Regions from separate parts of the Pseudomonas sp. GW460-LB5 genome, predicted to be linked through region 1. Evidence: riboswitches for the same ligand, from Rfam matches in the RefSeq annotation. Region 1 holds a riboswitch; each other region holds the start of a gene.
The links. Region 1 has a riboswitch for cobalamin ahead of cobW (cobalamin biosynthesis protein CobW). Riboswitches for the same ligand answer to the same signal wherever they lie in the genome.

Region 1 (7,060 bases):
TCAGCACGCCGCCGATTTTCGGGTCGATGGCGGTCAGGCACAGCGCCAGCTTCAGGTCGTCGGCACCGACCACGGCGGCCAGCGGAAATTGCACGGGTTCACTCATTTCAAGCCTGTTCCTCGCCGTCGAGCAGTTGTTCCTCAAGGGCCTCGCGGTACTCGCCCGGCGCCTGCCACAGCCCGCGCTGCTGGGCCTCCAGCAGGCGCTCGGTAAGGTCGCGCAGGGCCTCGGGGTTGTGCTCGCGCATAAAATCACGGGTCGCCGGGTCGAGCACGTACGCATCGGCCAGCCCCTGGTAATGATGGTCGTCGATCAGGTGCGTTGTGGCATCGAAGGCGAACAGGTTGTCGACCGTCGCCGCCATCTCGAAGGCCCCCTTGTAGCCGTGGCGCTTGACCCCGTCGATCCACTTGGGGTTGAGCGCGCGGGCGCGTATTACCCGGTTCAGCTCTTCCTTCAGGGTACGGATGCGGGGACGGTCTGCCTGGCTGTGGTCGCCGTGGTAGCTGGCCACCGGCGCCCCGGACAAGGTTTCCGACGCTGCCAGCATGCCGCCCTGGAACTGGTAGTAGTCGTTTGAGTCGAGCAGGTCGTGCTCGTGGTTGTCCTGGTTCTGCAGCACCGCCTGCACCTTGGCCAGGCGCTGGGCGAACTGGGCGCGGGCCGGGGTGCCGTCGTCGCTGCCGCCGTAGGCGTAGCCGCCGTGGTTGAGGTAGACCTCCGCCAGGTCGTCGCGGCTGTGCCACAGGCGCCCGTCGATGGCGTTCTGCACCCCGGCGCCATACGCACCAGGTTTGGCGCCGAACACCCGCCAGCCCGCCTGCCGCGCGGCCTGCTCGGCGTCCAGCCCTTGCGCCAGCAGCGCGGCACGCTCGCTGCGTACCCGGGCGGCCAAGGGGTTGAGGTCGTCAGGCTCGTCCAGCGCGGCCACCGCCTGCACGGCGGCATCGAACAGGCGGATAAGGTTGCCGAAGGCGTCGCGGAAAAAGCCGGAAACGCGCAAGGTCACATCCACCCGCGGGCGGTCGAGCAGGCTCAGCGGCAGTATTTCAAAATCGTCAACGCGCTGGCTGCCTGTGGCCCATACCGGCCGCACGCCCATCAGCGCCATGGCCTGGGCGATGTCGTCGCCGCCAGTGCGCATGGTGGCCGTACCCCACACCGAGAGGCCAAGCTGGCGCAGGTGATCGCCGTGGTCCTGCAGGTGGCGTTCAAGGATCAGGCTGGCCGAGGCGAAACCCAGGCGCCAGGCCGTGGTGGTGGGCAGGTTGCGCACGTCCACGGTATAGAAGTTGCGGCCGGTGGGCAGCACGTCGAGGCGGCCACGGCTGGGCGCACCGCTGGGGCCGGCAGGCACGAATCGCCCGGCCAGCGCCGCCAGCAGGCCGTTTATTTCAGCGGCGCCGCAGGCATCCAGGCTGGGCGCCACCGCTTCGCGCAAGGCGTGCACCACGTCACGCACCGGCTGCCATTCGCTCGGTTCAGGCAACTGCAGGGTGCCGCCCAGCGCTTGCTCGATCACCTGCTGCGCCAAAAGCTCCAGGCGCTCGCGGGTATCGCCACAGGTGCGCCAGGGTTCACTGCTCATGGCCAGAAGCTGCTCAGGGCGTTCGCCCTGCCAGGGCAGCCCAAGCTCACAATCGAGCGGGTCAAAGCCTGGCACCAAGGCCTTGGCCAAGGCGCGCAGCAGGCTGGCATTACCACCACGACCGTCGCCGCGCTCAACCCGCAGCAGGGCCAGCAGCGTATCCAGCCGCAGCCGCCCCTCTGGTGACTGGCCAAACACATGCAGGCCATCGCGAATCTGCGATTCCTTCAGGTCGCACAGGTAAGTGTCCAGGCGCGGCAGCCAGACGGCGGCATCATCCAACTGCCCTTCCAACTGCAGCTCGCGGTCGATGTGGTTGACCTTGACCAGTTCGAGGATGTCGCGCTGCAACTCGCGGGCACGCCGCGGATCGAGTAGCTGCGCTTCGTAGAACTCGTCGGCCAGTTGCTCCAGGTGGCGCAACGGGCCGTAGGTTTCGGCACGGGTCAGCGGCGGCATCAAGTGGTCGATGATCACCGCCTGGGTACGGCGCTTGGCCTGGGCGCCCTCGCCCGGGTCGTTGACAATGAACGGGTAGATGTTCGGCAGCGGGCCAAGCAGCGCGTCCGGCCAGCACTGCGCCGACAAGCCGACGCCTTTGCCGGGCAGCCATTCGAGGTTGCCGTGCTTGCCGACATGGATCACCGCGTCGGCGGCGAACGCGTGGCGCAGCCAGAAGTGGAACGCCAGGTAGCCGTGCGGCGGCACCAGGTCGGGGTCGTGATACACCGCGCTGGGGTCTACCTGGTAGCCCCGGGCGGGCTGGATGCCGACGAAGGTCAGCCCAAAGCGCAAGCCGGCCACCATCAGCCGGCCGCTGCGGTACATCGGGTCCTGCTCGGGCGGCCCCCAGCGCTCCAGCACTGCCTGGCGATTGGCCTCGGGCAAGCGCTCGAAGGCGGCCTGGTAGTCGGCCAGGCTCAGGCTCTGGGCGCAAGGGCGCTGGTCCAGGTGGTCAAGGTCGTTGGTCACGCCGCCGAGCAGCTGGTGGATCAGTTGCGTGCCGCTGCCCGGCAAATCGGCCAGCGGATAGCCTTCGGCCTGCAGCGCTTTGAGAATGTTGAGTGCAGCAGCGGGCGTATCCAGGCCGACGCCATTACCGATGCGGCCATCCCGGGTCGGGTAGTTGGCCATCACCAGGGCCACGCGCTTCTCGGCATTGGGCAGGCGCGCCAGCTCGACCCAGCGCCGGGCCAGCTCGGCGACAAAGTCCATACGCTCGGGGTGGGCGCGGTAGCACACCACGTCGGACTGGCTGCGCTCGCTGCGCCAGGCCATGTCCTTGAAACTGACCGGGCGGGTAATGATGCGCCCGTCCAGTTCGGGCAAGGCGATGTGCATGGCCAGGTCGCGTGCACCCAGCCCCTGTTCGCTGGCTTCCCAGCCGGGCTGGTTGTCCTGCGCGCAGATGGCCTGCAGCACCGGAATGTCACGGCGGAACGGGCGCAGGTTGGGCCGTTCGGGGCTGGACAGGGCAAAACCGGTGGTATTGACCAGCACTTCGGCACCGACTTCGTCCAGCCAGGCTTCGACCTGGTCCAGGCAGGCGCTTTCCTTTAGGCTGGCCACGGCAATCGGCAACGGGTTCAAGCCAGCGGCTTGCAGGCGCTGGCAGAACACGTCGATGAACGCGGTGTTGGCCGCCTGCAAATGGGAGCGGTAGAACAGCAGCGGCGCCACCGGGCAATCCGGGTGCCAGTGCGGGTACCAGTCTTCCAGTGCCACACTGCCCTTGGCCGGGTGATACACAGCGGTGCGCGGCAAGGGCTGCGGCTCGTCCCAGGCATAATCGCGGCCCAGCCACTGGTTGGCCAGGCAGTTGTAAAGGTTGATGGCATTGGCCTTGCCACCCTGGCGCAAGTAGTGCCAGAGGCGCTCGGCCTGGTCGCCCGTGACGGTGCCCAAGCGGGTCAGCTCCGGGTCAGGGCGATCATCGCCTGGTACCAGAATCAGTTGCACGCCCCGGGCAGCCAGCTCGACCAGTTGCTCGACGCCATAGCGCCAGTAACCGACGCCGCCGTGCAGCGACACCAGGATGACCTTGGCGTGGCGCAGCACCTGGTCGACATACAGGTCGACCGAAGCGTGGTTCTGCACCTGCATCGGGTTGGCCAGGCGCAGGCTGGGGAAATCCTCAGGCAGTTGCTCGGCCGTATCGGCGAGCAACGCCAGGTGCGAATCGCCGCTGCAGAGAATCACCAGTTCGGCGGGTGTCTGGCCAAGGTCGGCAATACTGTCGTCCGGCACGAAGCCGCCGGGCTGGGTCCGCAGCAGGTGCACGGGTCAGGCGCCCAAGGCCTGGCGCAGGCGCGCTTCCAGCTGGGCAGCGTCGAGTTCCTGGCCGATCAACACCAGGCGGGTGATGCGCGGCTCGTCGGCACGCCAGGCGCGGTCGAAGTGTTTGTCGAAACGGGTCCCCACGCCTTGCACCAGCAGGCGCATCGGTTTGCCCGGGATGGCAGCGAAGCCTTTGGCGCGCAGGATGCCGAACTCCACCACCAGCTGGGTCAAGGCGTCGAGCAACAGGCTTTCGTCAGCCTCCGGCAGGTCGATGGAAATGGAGTCGAAGGCGTCGTGGTCGTGGTCGTCATGATCGTCGCCATCGTGGTGCGAATCGTGGTGGGTACGGCGGCCATCGATGTGCGCCTCGGACTCGGCGCCCACACCCAGCAGCACCTCCAGCGGCAGCTTGCCACTGCTGGCCTCTACCACCTTGACTGCCGGCGGCAGTTCTTCGGCCACTTCGGCGCGCACCTTGGCCAGGCCTTCGGCGTCGATCAGGTCGGCCTTGTTCAATACCACCAGGTCGGCGCTAGCCAGCTGATCGGCGAACAGTTCGTGCAGCGGCGATTCGTGGTCCAGGTTAGGGTCGAGCTTGCGCTGGGCATCGACCTGGTCCGGGTAGGCGGCGAAAGTGCCGGCAGCCACGGCCGGGCTATCGACCACGGTGATGACCGCGTCGACGGTGCAGGCGTTGCGGATTTCCGGCCACTGGAAGGCTTGCACCAGCGGTTTGGGCAGGGCCAGGCCACTGGTTTCGATCAGGATGTGGTCCAGGTCGCCACGGCGTGCCACCAGCTCGCGCATGACCGGGAAGAACTCTTCCTGCACGGTGCAGCACAGGCAGCCGTTGGCCAGTTCATAGACGCGGCCGCTGGCTTCTTCTTCGGTGCAGCCGATGCTGCACTGCTTGAGGATTTCGCCGTCGATACCCAGTTCGCCGAATTCGTTGACGATGACCGCAATGCGACGGCCCTGGGCGTTGTCGAGCATGTGGCGCAGCAAGGTGGTCTTGCCCGAGCCGAGGAAGCCGGTGACGATGGTAACGGGGAGCTTGGCCAGTGTTTTCATGTCGCATTGCCCTTGGCAGAATGGCGCGGGCATGCAGGACGACAGCCGCGGACCAGGCCGGCCGGGCTTGTTCGCCACCGGATCACCCCGCCCGGTTGAAAGTCGAAAACGTTGCGAGGCAGGTCTCCTGGCTTGCACCGTTCCAGCTCCCCGTTCAGTTGAACGGCGGGCTGGCGGGATGACGCCTTCCCGCGCATTGGCGCAGTGGCTGTGTCGATCCGTTGTCAGTGCTTACAGTTGCGGGGGCAGCCGCGGCTTGTACCGCGTTCCCGTCTTAGCTTCGGCCTGGCCGAAGAACCTCGAAGTGGCAAGGCTACGCAGTGGCTGGCGGGTGGTCAACCATTGCTGCGGGGCTTGCCGACAACTCTTGGCGGCACTGCGGTACAGTGGCGACTTTGCCCACTGTCAAGGACGCCCCATGCTCCTCGCCCCCGCCATCCCGGTACTGCGCATCTTCTCGGTCGACAAGGCCAGGGAGTTCTACATGGATTTCCTCGGTTTCAGCCTGGACTGGGAGCACCGCTTCAGCCCGAACCTGCCGTTGTACATGCAGATTCACCGCGATGGCCTGATCCTGCACCTTACCGAGCACCATGGCGATGCCTGCCCCGGCTCTACAGTGTTTGCCCGCCTCGACGACCTGCGGGCGCTGGAGCATGAACTGCAAGGCAAACAGTACGGTTACGCCCGGCCCGAAGCCGAGCGCCTGGACTGGGGCCTGCAGATGCAGGTGTGCGACCCGTTCGGCAACCGCCTGCGCTTCTGCCAGCAGATCGATGACGAGGCCAACCTGTGAAGGCGCTGGGCAAACGCGAAATGGCCCGCCTGGAGCGGGAGCTGGTAGCGTGCCTGACGGACGCCTGTGAAACCGCCAAGACAGAAATCGTCGGGTTCACCTGGCTCACCCATCGCCTGGACCCTGAGAACTTTCCGGCCAGCCTGCGTATTACTTGGGTGTTTGAACAAGAGGCCGAGAAAGTCGCTGCAGTGGCGGGTGAAGCAAAGGCACGCATGCTGGCGCTGACCCGTCAGGCGTTGGACCACGCCGGCATACAACTGGATCACCCGGCCTGGCATGTACGGTTTGACAGCGAAGAGGCCTGCAAACAGAGCCACGGAGGCGACTGGGCCAAGCGCTTGACGGGGCGCTGAGCCCAGGGCCAGACAAGATCGGGCGCCGCTCGCGCGGCGCATCGCCAGTGCAGGAAACCCATACACGGCGGGCGGTACTTTACCCGCCCCCAACGGGCCGTTAGGCTACGCACTCCCCCAGTACGAGGTATTCGTCCAATGCGCCATTAATGCCGCCGTCCATTCGACGGCCAGTCTTCAGCCTCCGGTTTGCTCCGGAGATGTCGCGGCATTTGTGGAGTTGTGCATGACGAACACGTCGATCCTGACGCTGGACAGCGTCTCTTTGGCCTTGCCTGATGGCCGGCTACTGTTTACCGATCTCAACGAAACCTTCGACCAACGGCGTACCGGCCTGGTCGGGCGCAATGGCGTGGGCAAGAGCCTGCTAGGGCAGGTTCTTGCCGGCCAGCGTGCACCGAGCAGCGGCCAGTGCCGGCGCCTTGGGCCTGTCCATCTGCTGAATCAGCAGGTAATCGAGCGCAGCACCACGCTTGCCGACCTGGCCCAGGTGGGGTCGGTGATAGCGGCGTTGGAGCGCATCGAGCAAGGCAGCATCAACCCCCAGGATTTCGACACCGTCGGCGAGCGCTGGGATATCCGCGAGCAACTGCAGATGCACCTGCAACGCAACGGCCTGAGTCACCTTGACTGGCGCCAGCCCGCACGCAGCCTGAGCGGCGGCCAGGCTATGCGCGTGGCGCTGGCAGGCGCATGGCTCAGCGGTGCCGACTACCTGATACTCGACGAACCGAGCAACCACCTGGACAGCGACGCCCGTGCCCAATTGCTGAGCATGATCGAGGCCTGGGACCGAGGTTTGCTGGTGATCAGCCACGACCGCAGCCTGCTGGCGCACATGGCGCGCATTGTCGAACTGTCGAGCCTGGGGTTACAGGCCTATGGCGGCAACTACGGCTTCTATGCAGCACAAAAAGCCAGCCAGGTGGCGCAGGCCCAGCAGCAACTTGCCCGGCTCAAGCAGCAGC
Region 2 (7,060 bases), on a different contig from region 1:
CCCGATGCTTGCAAAAGCGCCATTGCCGCACGACCTTGCGCATTTTGCCGAGACTTACCTGGACGGTGCGGGGTGCTTCCTTGAGGCGCGTGATGCCGGGCGGCTGGTTGCGGTGATCGGCTACTTGCCCTATGACCACCGCTTCCCTCAGCTTGATTATCACGCTGAGCGGGTGGTCGAGGTGGTGCGCCTGTTCGTGTTGCCGGCCTACCGCAGGCATGGCCTGGCTGCCGCGTTGTTCGGCGCGTTGCGCGAGCGGGCGGAGCAGGCAGGTATCGACTGCCTGTACCTGCATACGCATCCGTTTCTGCCGGGTGCGATTGCGTTCTGGGAGCGGCAAGGGTTTGCCGTGGTGAATGTGGAGCAAGACCCGGTCTGGCAGACCACGCACATGCACTTGCGATTGCCCTGATCTGTGGGAAATTGCCTACAACGGCGCTTTGGGTGTGATCGACGCGTTCATATCCAGGCCGGTCCTGCTTGCTTACCTTCCCCTGTGCACGGCTTATTCACTGCACACGAGGGAGGCTCACGATGCCACACATGGCGCTGTACAAACTCAAACTGCTTGACGAATTCGAAGACCGCACTGGCCTGTGGACCTTCGGTGATTTCGAGAACAGGTTGATGGAACTGTGGCGTGGGGCGACGCGCCATGATGCCAAAGGTATTATCAACGCGGCGCACAACGAGCGGCGCTGGCCCAGGACGGTGAAGCGCTACTTGCTTACCCATTACCGGGCGTTTGGCAATGTCAGTTCGGAGCTGCAGCGCACGTTTGCCGAGGTGCTGGCCGCGATGAGTGAGCAGGAGCAAGCGCAGTGGGGGTTGCTGCCTGCGGGTAGCGCTGTTGCCTGATGGATCCTGGGGCCGCAAACCGCCGCCAGTCCAGGCAACCCGGTCTATCAGCCCCCCCCAGACAACGGCCACTCCACCGCCAAGCGTATCTGGTCGCCGTCCAGCTCCGCCTGCGCCGTGTTCCCCCGGTGCACGTTATGCCTCACCGAGAACGTCGTCCCCTTGGCCTTGCCACTTTGCACCACATACCTCGCCTCGAGGTCGCGTTCCCAATGCTTGCCACCCTTGCCATACCCCAGGTATGCATACCCGCCATTGGGGTCGACATGCGTGCCGTCGATATCGAACCCCCGCACATACAACGCCGTCAGGTTCAACCCCGGCACCCCATAGGCCCCCATGTTCAGGTCATAGCGTGCCTGCCAGGACTTCTCGTTCGGGGCGTTGAAGTCCGACATCTGCACGGCGTTGGCAATGAAGATTGCCCCTCGCGTCACGTAGTCGAACGGGGTGTTGCCGTCGACCTGTTGCCAGCCAAGGCTGAAACCGTGCGGCCCCTGGTTGTAGCGCGAGACCAGGCTCCAGGTGGTGTTGTCGATGCGCCCGGACAGCGCCTTGCCGGTGTCTGTGGTGCGGTACAGGTTGAGGTCCAGGCTGATGCTGCGTCGGTCATCCAGCGCGTGGCTGAGGGTGCTACCCAGGTAGTGCTGGTTCCAGCTGTCCTCGTAGCGCGAGGTGTACAGGCTGCCGCTGAAGGCTGCACCGGGGTTCCAGACCACGCCCGCCAAGTCAAAACTGTTGCCCTGCTTGCCGTTGGAGTAATTCACCACGAAGCCCTGGTCGTGGCTGGAGGCATTGCGGTCGGCGCTTTCGTTGAAGTGCCCGGCCACCAGCGTTAGCGTGTCCAAATCGTTGCTGGTGAGGAAGAACCCTGTGGCGGTTTCGGGCAGCAGGCGGCTGTCGGAAGAGCTGAACACCGGGGTTTTGACGCGTTGTTCGCCATAGGACAGTACAGTATTGGATACCCGCAACTTCAGCGCCGCGCCTGCGCGGCTGTATTCGTTTTTTGGATGCCCGTCGTTATCCATCCCCAGCAGGCGTGCTTTGCCCGCGCGCCCGCCGCCACTGTCGAGTTGTACGCCCAGATAGGCATGGGCATCGACGCCGACACCGATCAGGCCCTGAGTGAAGCCGGACTGAAATGTCCCCATCAAACCGTAGGCCCATTCCTCAGCCTTGCCATCACGTTCGCTGCGCGGTTTGTAGGCATTGCGCGCGGCACTGTTGCGCCCCCCGTGCCGGTAGTTGCGTTGGTCGAATACGCTGCGGTTGAGGATGCTCCAGCTGCTGTCTTCGACAAAACCGTTGCTTTGCGACTGAGCGGAGTCGGCCAGGGCAAAGGGCGACAACCCCAACAGTGGCAGCGCCAACAACAGCCGGTTCATCGCGCTGCCTCAAGCTTCTGCAACTGGGCTGCGAAGCGGGCTTGCGCCCGCGCAGGCAAGCTGGCTGGCAACTCGGTAGCCGGCGCGTCACCGACCTGAATCACCATCACCATGCCCATCGCCAGGTGCGGAATGCATTGGATGCCGTATACCCCCGGCACGCTGAAGGTCTGCTCGAACGGCTGGTTCAACTTGCTCTTGAAGGCCTCGGACCCCGCCGGTAGCAGGCCGGTCACGCTGGCCGCATTGTGCCCGTTCTGGGTGGGCAGAAAGCGCACCGTGTCGCCGGGGGCAATGCGCAGGTGGTCCGGCTCGTACACCATGGCGCCCTCGCTGCCGCGGTTGAGCATTTTCACTTCATGCACCTCGGCCAGTGCGGCCGGGGCAAGCAGGGCGCTGGCAAGCAGCAGGGCGACAGGGCGCAACAGCATCAGTGGAACTTCCTGGTTCAGGGGGCGCGAAAACGCAGGATGCGCGCGCCATCGAAGGGATCGGTGAGGTAGCGGGCATGCACGCCAAAGGTGCACAGCAGGCGCTCGGGGGTGAGGACTTCGAACGGTTTGCCAAGGGCGACCAGGCGGCCCTTGTCCAGTACCGCGACGCGGTCGCAGGTGAGTGCCTGGTTGAGATCGTGCAAGGCCACCAGCGTGGTCACGGGCAGGGCTTGAACCTGTTGCAGCAGGCTTAGCTGGTGCTGAATGTCCAGGTGGTTGGTCGGCTCGTCCAGCAACAGTACCTGTGGCCGTTGTGCCAGGGCGCGGGCGATGTGCACGCGCTGGCGCTCGCCACCCGACAGCGACCCCCACAGGCGTGCGCGCAGGTGCAGGGCGTCGAGGTCAGCCAGGGCCTGTTCGACGATGGTACGGTCCTCTCGAGAGAAGGGTGCCAATGCCGACAGCCAAGGTGTGCGGCCCAAGGCAACGGCGTCGAACACACGGATTGCGTCGAGGGTGTCAGCTTGTTGCTCGACCAGTGCCAGGGCCTGCGCAACCCGGCGGCGGGGCAGTTGTGCCAGCGGTTCGCCCAGCAGTTGCACGTTGCCACTGGCCGGCTTGCGCAGCCCGGCCAGCAACTTGAGCAGTGAGGACTTGCCGGAGCCGTTGGGGCCTACGATGCCCAGGGTTTCACCTGCTACAACGCTCAGCTCGATATCGCGCAGCACGGCAGTGCCGGCCAATTGCAGCCCTAGGCCCTGGCAACTCAGCGGCGCAAGCTGTACAGCTGTCATGACCGTCATGAGTGCCCTCGGCGGCTGACCAGAATAAGCGCGAAGACGGGCGCCCCGATCAGTGCGGTGACCACGCCCACGGGAATCACCTGGCCCGTGATCAAGGTGCGTGAGAGGACGTCGGCGGCAATCAGGAACAGTGCACCGCCCAGTGCGCTGGCGGGCAACAGGCGGCTGTGGCCTGGGCCGAGCAGCAGGCGCAGGGCATGCGGAATCACCAGCCCGACAAAACCGATGGCGCCGACGATGGACACCATCACGGCCGTCACCAGCGCTGTGCAACTGATCAGCAGTAGCTGGGTGCGCCGCACCGGGATGCCCAGCGATGCAGCCGAATCGGCGCCGAAGGTGAAGGCATCCAGTGCGCGGCGGTGCCACAGGCACACTACCAGGCCAAACAGCGCCACCGGTACGGCCAGCCACACCGATGGCCAGCGCACGCCGCTGAGATTGCCCAACAGCCAGAACAGGATGCCGCGTGCCTGTTCGGCGGTGGCCGACTTGGTGATGAGAAAGGCGGTGAGAGCGTTGAACAGTTGCGAGCCGGCGATACCGGCGAGGATCACCTGCGCGTTGTTGCTGCCAGGGCCGGCCGCGCGGGCCAGTACCAGCACCAGGGCGAACGCAGCCAGCGCCCCCATGAAGGCGCCCCCGGACATGCTCAGCGTCAGGCTACCCAGGCCCAGCAGGCCGACCAGCACTGCACCGGTCGAGGCGCCGGCCGACAACCCCAGCAGGTACGGCTCGGCCAGCGGGTTGCGCAACAGCGCCTGCAGAACCACACCGCAGGTGGCCAGGCCGGCACCGCAGGCTGCCGCGACCAGGGTGCGGGTCAGGCGGTAGTTCCAGACGATGCCGGCGTCGATCGGGTCAACCGGGTAGCCGGCCTGCCACAGCTGGTTGGCCAGCACCTGGCCGACCACGCTGGGCGACAGGTTGGTCTCACCAATGGCGGTGCCGGCCAGCAAGGCGGTCAGCAGTGCCGCCAGGGCAACGGCGATACAAGGTAGCAGGCGGCTCATCACTGGGGTGCTTTACCGCTGGCAAAGGCGGCGGACAGCGTCTGCAGGCCACGGAACAGGCGGATGCCGGCCTGCATGGCGTCGGCGTCGAGGACGATGATGCGATCGTGTTTCACCGCGTCCATGTTGCGGGTTACCGGGTCGTTGCGCAGAAACTCCAGCTTCTTCTGGTAGTCGTCGGCGGGGAAGCGGCGGCGGTCCATGCGGGCGATGATCAGCCAGGTGGGGTTGGCCTTGGCCAGGGTTTCCCAGCCTACGGTCGGCCACTCCTCGGTGGATTCGACCACGTTGCGAACGCCCAACGTGCGTAGCATGAAGTCCGCGACCCCTTGACGGCCCGCCACGTAAGGGTCGATGTCGAGGTCAGCGCTGGAGAACCAGAACAGTGCCGAGGTGGCAGACAGGTCCTTGCCGGCCAGTTGCGCCTTGGCGCTGTCCAGGCGGCCTTTCAGCTCGGCGTTCAACGCAGTGCCGCGGTCCTGCACATCGAAGATCTCGGCCAGCTGGCTGACGCTCTTGTAGATGCTGTTTACCTGAAACGCCTGCAGGCGGGTGCCGTCGGCGCCGACCAGGTTGTCTTTGCCTTCGCAGTCCGACGGCAGCAGGTAGGTGGGGATCTTCAGCTCATCGAACTGCTCGCGGGTGCCGACCACACCCTGGGCGCCGACCATCCATTCGAACTGCACGGTCACCAGCTGCGGGCGCTTGCCGACCACGGCCTCGAAGCTGGGGTCATTGTCGGCCAGGCGCGGCACCTTGTCGTTCTGCGCCTGGTACTCGGGCAGCACGTTGTTGAACCACAGCGAAGTGCCCGCCAGCTTGTCGCCAAGCCCGAGTGCGTAGAGTATCTCGGTGCCGGCCTGGCCGATGGTGACGGCGCGCTGCGGGGCCTGGGCGAAGGTCTGCGGTTTGCCGCAGTTCTCGACCGTGAGCGGGTAGTGGGTGGCGGCGGCCTGGGCCAGGCCAGTGAGGCCGAGGCCGGCGAGCAGGGTGGCGAAACGGGGCAGCATGCTGGGCGATCTCCTATCGGACAGTTCGGGTGAGGAACGCACGGACAGGCATCGCCGAGCCCCCGCCGAGGGCAGGGGCAACACTGATGGCCAATCCCGGACACCCCGCCGGTTGGTAAATGTAGGCCGGCAGGTCTCCTGACTGGTGCGTCATGGCCCGGCTCCGGCCTTCCCGGGTTGTGGCCCAGTGGCATCAATGGAGCAGGCTCGGCACCTACAGTTGCGGGGGCAGTTCCGTTTGGCCCGTATTGGCGGGCCTGGGATTCCCTATTAATTCCGTGGTGGAAACCGGCGGCCCGCATGGTAGACCATCGTGCCGCCGGGTGAAAACGCTTTTCAGAAGTACTTCAGCCAGGTGATGTCGCGGCGGCGCGCTTTCAGGCGAGCGAACCCGCGCACCGGCAGGTACAGCGAAACCGCCAGCACCACTGCACCCAGCCACACCGCCGCGATGCCGTCGAAGCCGAAGTAGTCGCCATGGTTGAGGCCGAACAGCGCCACGCAGGCCAGGTACAACAGCTTCAGCACGTACAGGTGCAACAGGTAGAAAAACATCGGTGCTGCGCCAAACACTGCCAGCGCGCTGACCCAGCGGGCCTGGCCGGCGCGCTCGAAGGCGCGCAGCAACAGCAGGCCGCAGCCCAGGGTCAAGGCCAGGAACAGCAGTGAAGGCGGGTACTTGGTGATGTTGAAGAAGCTCATCACGGTTTGTGTGAAGGTGGGGTAACCGCTCCACGGCGCCTCGCCGTAGCCGTTGAACATGCGCAACGCGACAAAGCCCAGCAACGCGATCAAACCCGCCAGCAGCAGGCGCTGCTGGCGCTGGCCAGCCGCACTGCCCCGGGCAAACCAGGGGCCCAGGCCATAACCCAGCGCGATGACGCCGATCCATGGCAGCACCGGGTAAGACGTGCGCAGGCGCAGGTTTTCGGAAAACTCAAGCCAGCCCCGGTCGTGCAGGATTGCCCATGGCACGTGCAGGGCTGACTCCACACCAAAGTGCAGGCCGTCGAGCAGGTTGTGGCCGGCAACGATGGCTGCGCCCAGGGCGAGCAGGGCAGCACGTGGCAGCCATACCAGCAGCGACAGGGCGATCATGCTGACGCCGATGGCCCAGATGACTTGCAGGTAGATGACGCTGGGGGGCAACTGAAAGGTCCAGGCGAAGTTGACCAGGGTGAATTCCAGCACCACCAGGAACAACCCGCGCTTGAACAGAAACGCCGAGACATCGCCGCGGCCTTGGTGCTTTTCGCCGTACAGCCAGGCCGACAGCCCGGTTAGCAGGACAAACACTGGCGCGCACAGGTGGGCCAGGGTCCGGCTGAAGAACAGCGACGGCTCTGTGGCTTCGATGGTCATCGGGTCGCTGACCTGTCGGTGCAGGAAGAACGTTTCGCGGACGTGGTCCAGAAGCATGAACAGGATCACCAGGCCGCGCAGGGCATCGATGCTTTGCAGGCGCTGGGTGATCAAGGAGGGCGTGGCGCTGGCGCTTGTCATGGAGGGTCGCTGATAGGAATTAATGTCATGTGAAACGTTATCTTATAACTAATC
Region 3 (7,060 bases), on a different contig from region 1:
CACATATTCACGATCAGACAGGTTGTTCAACTGCAACCCCAACTTCACATCCGGCAGCACCTGCCAGGCGATGTTGGCATCGACCACGGCGTAGCCGGGGGCACGTTGGGAATTGGCAGTATCGGCATAACGCTCATCCACGTAGCGCACACCCATGCCGGCCTCTACCTGCTGGCCGAAGCCTTTGCTCAGCCACAGGTTGGCGGTACGCCGTGGCACGTTGGCCGGCCGGTTGCCGGCACGGTCCTGCGCTACACCGCCGACCATCTCGTCGAAATCGTCATACCTGGCGCGTACCAGCGACGCATTGGCCGACACCTGCCACTGATGCGCCAGTGCCAGTTCCAGGGTTGCCTCAAGGCCATCTGACGTCTGCTGCCCAGCCTGTTGTTTCTCGTGGGTGATCGGGTCGTCCACCAGCAGCTTCTTTTTGACGATGTGGTAGGCGGCCAGCGTCCATTCGCCACGGCCGTCCCAGAAGCGCTGCTTGAGGCCAACCTCGGTCTGTTTCGCCTCGGTCAGGTCATAGTGCATCTGGGTGGGGCTGAGGCTGATGAGGTTGTTGACCCCCTCCTGGCTGGTGGAGTACTGCCCGTACAGCGCCAAGTCATCGGTGACTGCGAACACCAGCCCGGCGCGCCAGTTACCACCTTGCAGGCTGCGGTCGCTGCGGCTGTCGTTGGTCAGGTTGGTGCGGTCGATGTGGTTCTGGTCGCGGCGCACCCCAGTGACCAGCGACAGCCGGTCGCTCAGTTGCAAGCGGTTCTCGACGAACAGAGCGAAGGTGTGGGTGCTGGACAAGGTTTGCGGGCGCAGCGGCGAGGCGCTGTGGAACCCGCCCGGTTCTGGCTGCCATGGGTCGATGTAGTCACCGCCCACATCGTTGTAGGGCGCATTGCTGTCGACGTTGAAGCGGACCTTGTTGTATTCCGCGCCGACCACGGTCTTGCTGGCCAGGCTGAACAGCCTGTGGTCAAAGGTGAAGGTCTGGCGGTCGCCGAACTGTTCCTGGTTGTGCTTGATCTCCAGGTAGCTGCCGCGCTGCAATTGCTGGCGCTCGGCGTCCCAGCTGTAGTCTTCGGCATTGCGCCAGTGGCGGCGGCTTTTGATGTAGTACAGCTGGTTGCTGGCGCTGACGTGGTCGTTCAGCGTCCAGTCCGTGGTCAGCCGGGTCCACTCATCGACGTAGTGCTGCACGTCGTTCTGCACGTTGTAGTTTTTCTTGCGCAGGCTGCTGCGGTAGTGGCCGTCGATCAGCGGGGTGCCGTAGTAGTTGGCAGGCTCTGCATCACCACGGTCGTGGGCAAGGGTGAAACTGAGGTCGTCACTGGCATCGAAACGCAGCGCGGCACTCAGGGCCAGGCTGCGCGATGTGGTGCGGTCGACCCAGCCGTTGCCGGCCTGCTGGTTAAGGGTCAGGCGATAGCTAAGGCGCTCGCTGAGGCTGCCGCCGCTGTCCAGGCCGAGCTGCTGGCGGTCCCACGAGCCGTAGCCCAGGCGCAGGTGGTTGCGCACCTCGCCGGCAAACGGTTTTTTCGGGATCACGTTGATCACCGCGCCGGTGGCGCCTTCGCCATGCAGAACCGAAGCCGGGCCGCGAATGACATCGATACGCTCGACCATCCACGGGTCGACCGGGAACGTCTGGGTGCCGGCACCGGTGTACAGGCCTGCGCCGTCGAACAGGGTCATCACCGAACTGTGACCGGCAAAGCCGCGGGCGGACAGGCCTGTGCCGCCGTCGCCGGGGGAGCCGACGAAGGTGATGCCCGGCGACCGCGTCACCGCATCCTGCACGGTGAGGTTGTTGCGCTGCTGAATCTGCTCGGCGCTGATGCTGCTGGTGCTGGCCGGTGTTTCCAGGGCACTGAGGCCGAGGCGCGAGCCTGCCTGGGTCGGCGTGGCCAGGTCGAGGGTGCGGCTGTCGAGGGTGTCGGTGATGGCCGTGGAAGGCAAGGCCAAGGGCTGCTGGTCATGGCCATCGGCCAGGGCCGGGAGGGCGACGGCCAGGCAGGCCGCCAGGGGGTGAAGCTTGAACATACGGGACATGTCGTTCCACTGCTGCAGGAATGAATGGATCCCGGTGGAAAACACGCAAAGGCGAACCATGCAGGCAGGCGCGCGCACGGATTCCGGCCTGCGCCCGCCCACCGCGGGTTGCCAAGTGAAGCTCCAGGCCGGTCTCCGGGCTTGCGAGGGGCATGAAACCTTCACCTTCCCATGCACGTGCACAGTGGTATCTCGAAGGGTTCACTCGCTTACCGTTGCGGGGGCAGCGCCGGACTTGTCATGGGTAACATGACGCACCGGCTTCCCGTTTCACCCTGCGCGCGGCGGCGAAGGGCACCTGAAACTGGCGCGCATCTGACCACTGAAAGGCTAAGGCGTCAAATGTTGGCGTGCCATGAATACGCCGATAAAACACAGGGTTGCGTGTTTTTACTGATTTTTTTTCGAACTTTTCGTGTGGCGTTTGTCTCGAACCGCACGTTCGTCTTTCGTTACCAAGTCATGGAGACTTTACGCATGCCTGCTCGTCATCTGTTGCGCCACACCTGCCTGCTCGCCTTGATCGCCGCACCGCTGGCCGCCACCGCCGCACCCAGCACCGACCCGCTGTTCACCATCGGTCTGCAGGGCGCCTACGACAAGTTCAAGTTCGAAGGTGGCAGTGAAAGCGACAAGGAACACATGGGCCAGGGCGGTGTGTTCGCCACCTTCGGCAACAAGCTGACAGCCGAATCCGGTTTCATCTACCAAATCGGCGCCGAAGCCAAATACGGCAAGAAGAACGACAACAAGCTCAAGGAAGCCCAGGCTGACCTGGACCTTGGCTGGCGTGCGGCGCTGGACGCTCGCAACTTCGTCGATGTGACCGTGGGCGGCGGCTACAGCTGGTCGCGCTTCGAGCCGGAAATCAACGACCTTGATACCAAGCTCACCGTGAAGTCGCCCTTTGCCAAGGCGGCGCTGGGCTACAACCACCAGTTCGACGCCTCGACCCTGCGGGTGGAAGTGGGCGCGCGCCACACCCTGGACGGCCGTGCGCGGCTGAAAGTGGACGACTTTGGCAGCGACACGGTCGACCTCAAAGACCGCACCAACCCGTACGCCGAAGTGACGTTGCTGATGAACCAGCAGGGCGCTTTGCCGGTGCAGGCCGGGGTGTACTACACCCGCACCGAATACAAGCTGGACGAAGATTCGCCAGTGGCAGACAACACCAAGCTCAAGCGTGACGAGTTTGGTGTAAAGGTGGGCTTGGCGTTCTGAAGCTGAGCGTTTAGCAGGCCCGGCCTCTTCGCGGGTGAACCCGCTCCCACAAGGACCGCACAGCCTTTAGATGCTGCGCAGTACTTGTGGGAGCGGGCAAGCCCGCGAAGGGGCCGAACCTGCAAGAGAGGTCAGCGCCCGCGACGCCGCGACACCCGTGCCTCGATGTTCTTGCGCCCGATCAGCAGCGGTGGTTTCTCCACCACCGGCTCCTCTGCCAGCCACTTGTACATCACCAGGCAGTCCACCAGCCCAAGGCGGGCATGGCGGTAAGCCTTGGGCAAGCGGCCGACCGTTTCAAATCCCAGCCTGTGCCACAGTGCCACCGCAACTTCATTGCTGGCCACTACCGAGTTGAACTGCAGGGCCAGAAAGCCCTCCTGGCGCGCCAGCTTCTGCGAGTGCTCGCACATCAGGCGTGCCACACCTCGGCCGCGTGCCTGTTCGCACACCATATAGCCGCAATTGCCCACGTGCGCGCCAGGCCCGGCGGCATTGGCCTTAAGATAATAAGAACCCAGCAGCTCGCCATCTTCTTCGGCCAGCAGCGTGTGCAATGGCAGCTCCAGCCACAGCTGGCGGGCCTGATCGATGCTCAGCTCGGGGTCAAAGGCGTAGGTTTCACGGGCCTGGACAATGGCCTGGAAGGTGGGCCAGAAGCGCTCGAAGTCTTCGGCTGTCATAGGGCGAACGTGGATCATGCGGGCTCCTGCAAGGGCTGGGCCGCCAAGTCTGTGGGGCGCGGCGCCGTCGCGCAAGGGCGACGACGCCGTTTGTGCCTAGCCGTTGGCCTTGCCCACCGCATCCATGGCTCGCGCCGAGTACACCAGCGCAGCACCGGCGTTCATCGCCACGGCGACGCCGAGGGCTTCGGCAATTTCCTCGCGGCTGGCCCCGTGCTTGACCGCCTGCTGCGAATGCACGGCGATGCAGCCGTCGCAACGGGTGGTCACGGCCACGGCCAGTGAGATCAACTCACGCGTCTTGGCGTCGAGGTGGTTGGTCTTGGCCCCTGCACCGCTGGCGGTCATGTAACCGGCCACGGTGTCGGGGGAGAGTTGCTTGAGATCGCCGATGCCGGCCATCAACTGCTTACGGTAGGCGTCCCAGTCCATCATGCTCATCGTCTTCACCTTGTGGTGGTTGCGAGTGGAGCTTTCAGGCTAGTCGAAGAGTGACACCTGCGAGGCTTGTACTTTGGTGGGTGTGCAGCAGCACTTGTGGGCGCGTTGAGCCTTCAAATGTAGATGAACACCAGCACCAGCGCTGCAACCACCGCCCATTTTTCCACGTAGTAGCGCAGGCGGTTGCGCTTCTTCAGCGCTTTGCCGCGTTCACGGATCTTGTAGATGCGGGTGAACAACCGGTTGATACCGCCGGTCTTGTCGCCGGCACCGTTGGGCGCGGCGGCGGCGGCCATGACGTTGCGGCTGAACCAGCGGTTGAACGCAGTGGCCCAGCGGTACTTGAGCGGGCGCTCGACGTCACAGAACAGGATGATGCGGTTGTGCTCGGTCGTGTTCGCCGCGTAGTGGATGTAGGTCTCGTCGAAGATCACGCCCTCGCCATCGCGCCATGAGTATTTCTCGCCGTCCACGTCGATGTAGCAACCGTCATCGTTCGGCGTGTCCAGGCCCAGGTGATAGCGGTACGAGCCGGCATATGGGTCACGGTGGCGCACCAGCTTGGCGCCCGGCGGCAGGGTAGCGAACATGGCAGCCTTGACCGTGCCGATGCTTTGCAGCAGTTCGGTGGTGCGTGGGCAGAGGGCCATCGCCGAAGGGTGGCTTTCGCCGTACCACTTCAGGTAGAAGCGCTTCCAGCCAGTCTTGAAAAACGAGTTGAAACCGACGTCATCGTAGTTCTCGGACTTCTTGATTTCGCCCACGTGCAGCAACTGGCGGCCTTCCTCGCGGATTTCCTGCCAGTGGTCTTGCAGCGGCTTCAGTTCGGGGAAGGCTTCGACCGGCAAGTATGGCTTGGCCGGGAGCTTGGAAAACAGGTACAGGAAACTGTTGACCGGGGCGAGGAAGCTGGAGTGGTCGCCCAGCTGGCGAGTCAATTTGTGGCGAACCCGACCGCGCAGGTGCACGTAGGCAATCGAGAGGGCGAAGATAAGTACGAGTGCAATTTTCATGGACGTTTACTTGTCGAAAAATGGCCATGCGTCATGGCATAAGCTCGCCAGCATAAACAATCATGGGGGTAGTTTGTACTTATTGTTACGAAACACCGGGGCGACATTGGTGTAATGCCCTACAGTCTTGCGCAAACGTTTCATGTCAGGGAGTTGGTATGGTTCAGGATATACGCCCCAGCGGTAGCCCGTTCAAACGGCTGTTCTTCGCCTTGCCGGTCAGCGATGCCCAGCGCCATGCCTTGGCTCAGTGGCGCCGGGCGCTGAACCTGCGCAGCGGCAAACCCGTCCCCGCGGCCAACTTCCATGTCACGCTGTTGTTCCTCGGCGATGTGGATACCGCACAGGTGCCGGCGATCTGTGCGGCAGTCGATCAACTGACGTTGCCAACCCTGGCACCGCGGCTGTTGCTTGACCGTTTGCAGGTGTGGCAGCGGGCCGGCGCGTTGGTGCTGGAGGCACAGCAGACACCGCCGGCCCTGTTGCAACTGGTGTATGGCTTGCAGCAGGCACTGCTGCCGTTGGGGGTGGAGGCGGCCAACCGTGAGTATCGGCCGCACTTGACCCTGTCCAGGGATTACCACGGGCAACCACCCGAGGCCAGCAGCGCGCCGGAGTTCTACCTCAGCGCGCGCCACTTCACGCTCTACGAGTCGCGCAAGGGCGCCTACTGGCCCTTGGCGCAGTGGCCGCTGGCAGACTGACCCGGGGTCAGCGTTGCGTGGCTCGCCATAGTTGTTGCTGCCATTGAGCTGGTTGAAGCCTGCAACCCAGTACTTCTTGTCGAACAGGTGGCGTGCCCAACCGAGGCTGCCGCTACTTGAGTAGCCGCCCTGTGCCAGTTCAGGCTGCGGCCTGGCAATCTGCAAACAGTTTTTTGCCCAAGGCGTGTGCATGGTGCAAGTGGGGAAGCTGGTCAGGCCCTTCGCTGTCATCCAGCAAGGTGGAACTGAGTACCTCGGCGCCGCAATAGTCGAAGATGCCGTGCTCGATCTGCACGCGCATCGCCTCGCCATAGCCGTGCCGTTCGAAGGTGCCTGTATCGGCACCCGCAACGCCGATCAGGTGAACCTTCATGCCACGCAATTTCTTCACCGTGGCGCCTTCTTCATAGTCGAACGCCCAGCCATTGCTGAATACCCGTTCGACCCAGCCCTTGAGCAGGGTCGGCAGTGACCACCAGTAGACCGGATAGACCAGCACCAGGGCATCGGCGCGCTCGATGCGTGCCTGCTCGTTGAGTACATCAGCCGGCGGTGCTGCCAGCCGGCGGTGCACGGCATGGTCTGCCAGGCTGAAGCGGGGGTCGAAGCCTTCGCTGGCCAGGTCGGCGATTTCGCTGCTGTGGCCGACGCTGGCCAGGCCGTCGGCAACCTGCCGGGCCAGCGCGTGGGTGAGGGATTGCGGGTCATGGTGACCGACGACGATCAGAGCGTGCATGGTGGCTCTCCATTCAACGGTGCAGGGTAGCCTGAAGCGTTATATACTCCAGGTAAGTTACGTTTAGTAAGTTACTTTTGGTAGGTAATCGATGTCAAGCAACGATCAAGCCCGTTCCCGCAAGCGCCTGAGCCGCGACGACCGACGCAGGCAGTTGCTGGACATGGCCTGGCAATTGGTTCGGGAGGAGGGTACCGATGCCTTGAGCCT

Region 2: it holds a riboswitch for cobalamin, as region 1 does, so the genes downstream of both, AC07XM_RS21965 (ABC transporter substrate-binding protein) here and cobW (cobalamin biosynthesis protein CobW) in region 1, are expected to answer to the same signal.
Region 3: it holds a riboswitch for cobalamin, as region 1 does, so the genes downstream of both, AC07XM_RS21955 (TonB-dependent receptor) here and cobW (cobalamin biosynthesis protein CobW) in region 1, are expected to answer to the same signal.

Annotation. Positions count from the first base shown of each region.
Region 1 covers NZ_JBWKXT010000003.1:90,074-97,133, forward strand. Annotated here, with positions in the region: gene AC07XM_RS04075 (magnesium chelatase ATPase subunit I) at 1-106, opposite strand, end outside; gene cobN (cobaltochelatase subunit CobN) at 108-3,869, opposite strand; gene cobW (cobalamin biosynthesis protein CobW) at 3,873-4,940, opposite strand; cobalamin riboswitch at 5,041-5,257, opposite strand; gene AC07XM_RS04090 (glyoxalase superfamily protein) at 5,359-5,736, shown strand; gene AC07XM_RS04095 (hypothetical protein) at 5,733-6,092, shown strand; gene AC07XM_RS04100 (ATP-binding cassette domain-containing protein) at 6,319-7,060, shown strand, end outside.
Region 2 covers NZ_JBWKXT010000041.1:46,189-53,248, reverse strand. Annotated here, with positions in the region: gene AC07XM_RS21995 (GNAT family N-acetyltransferase) at 1-412, shown strand, start outside; gene AC07XM_RS21990 (hypothetical protein) at 535-858, shown strand; gene AC07XM_RS21985 (OprD family porin) at 906-2,243, opposite strand; gene AC07XM_RS21980 (pseudoazurin) at 2,240-2,674, opposite strand; gene AC07XM_RS21975 (ABC transporter ATP-binding protein) at 2,692-3,480, opposite strand; gene AC07XM_RS21970 (FecCD family ABC transporter permease) at 3,477-4,493, opposite strand; gene AC07XM_RS21965 (ABC transporter substrate-binding protein) at 4,493-5,503, opposite strand; cobalamin riboswitch at 5,615-5,811, opposite strand; gene AC07XM_RS21960 (acetyltransferase domain-containing protein) at 5,840-7,006, opposite strand.
Region 3 covers NZ_JBWKXT010000041.1:38,920-45,979, reverse strand. Annotated here, with positions in the region: gene AC07XM_RS21955 (TonB-dependent receptor) at 1-2,049, opposite strand, end outside; cobalamin riboswitch at 2,159-2,366, opposite strand; gene AC07XM_RS21950 (outer membrane beta-barrel protein) at 2,527-3,273, shown strand; gene AC07XM_RS21945 (GNAT family N-acetyltransferase) at 3,405-3,974, opposite strand; gene AC07XM_RS21940 (carboxymuconolactone decarboxylase family protein) at 4,053-4,397, opposite strand; gene lpxO (lipid A hydroxylase LpxO) at 4,511-5,410, opposite strand; gene thpR (RNA 2',3'-cyclic phosphodiesterase) at 5,569-6,114, shown strand; gene AC07XM_RS21925 (NAD(P)H-dependent oxidoreductase) at 6,254-6,850, opposite strand; gene AC07XM_RS21920 (TetR/AcrR family transcriptional regulator) at 6,942-7,060, shown strand, end outside.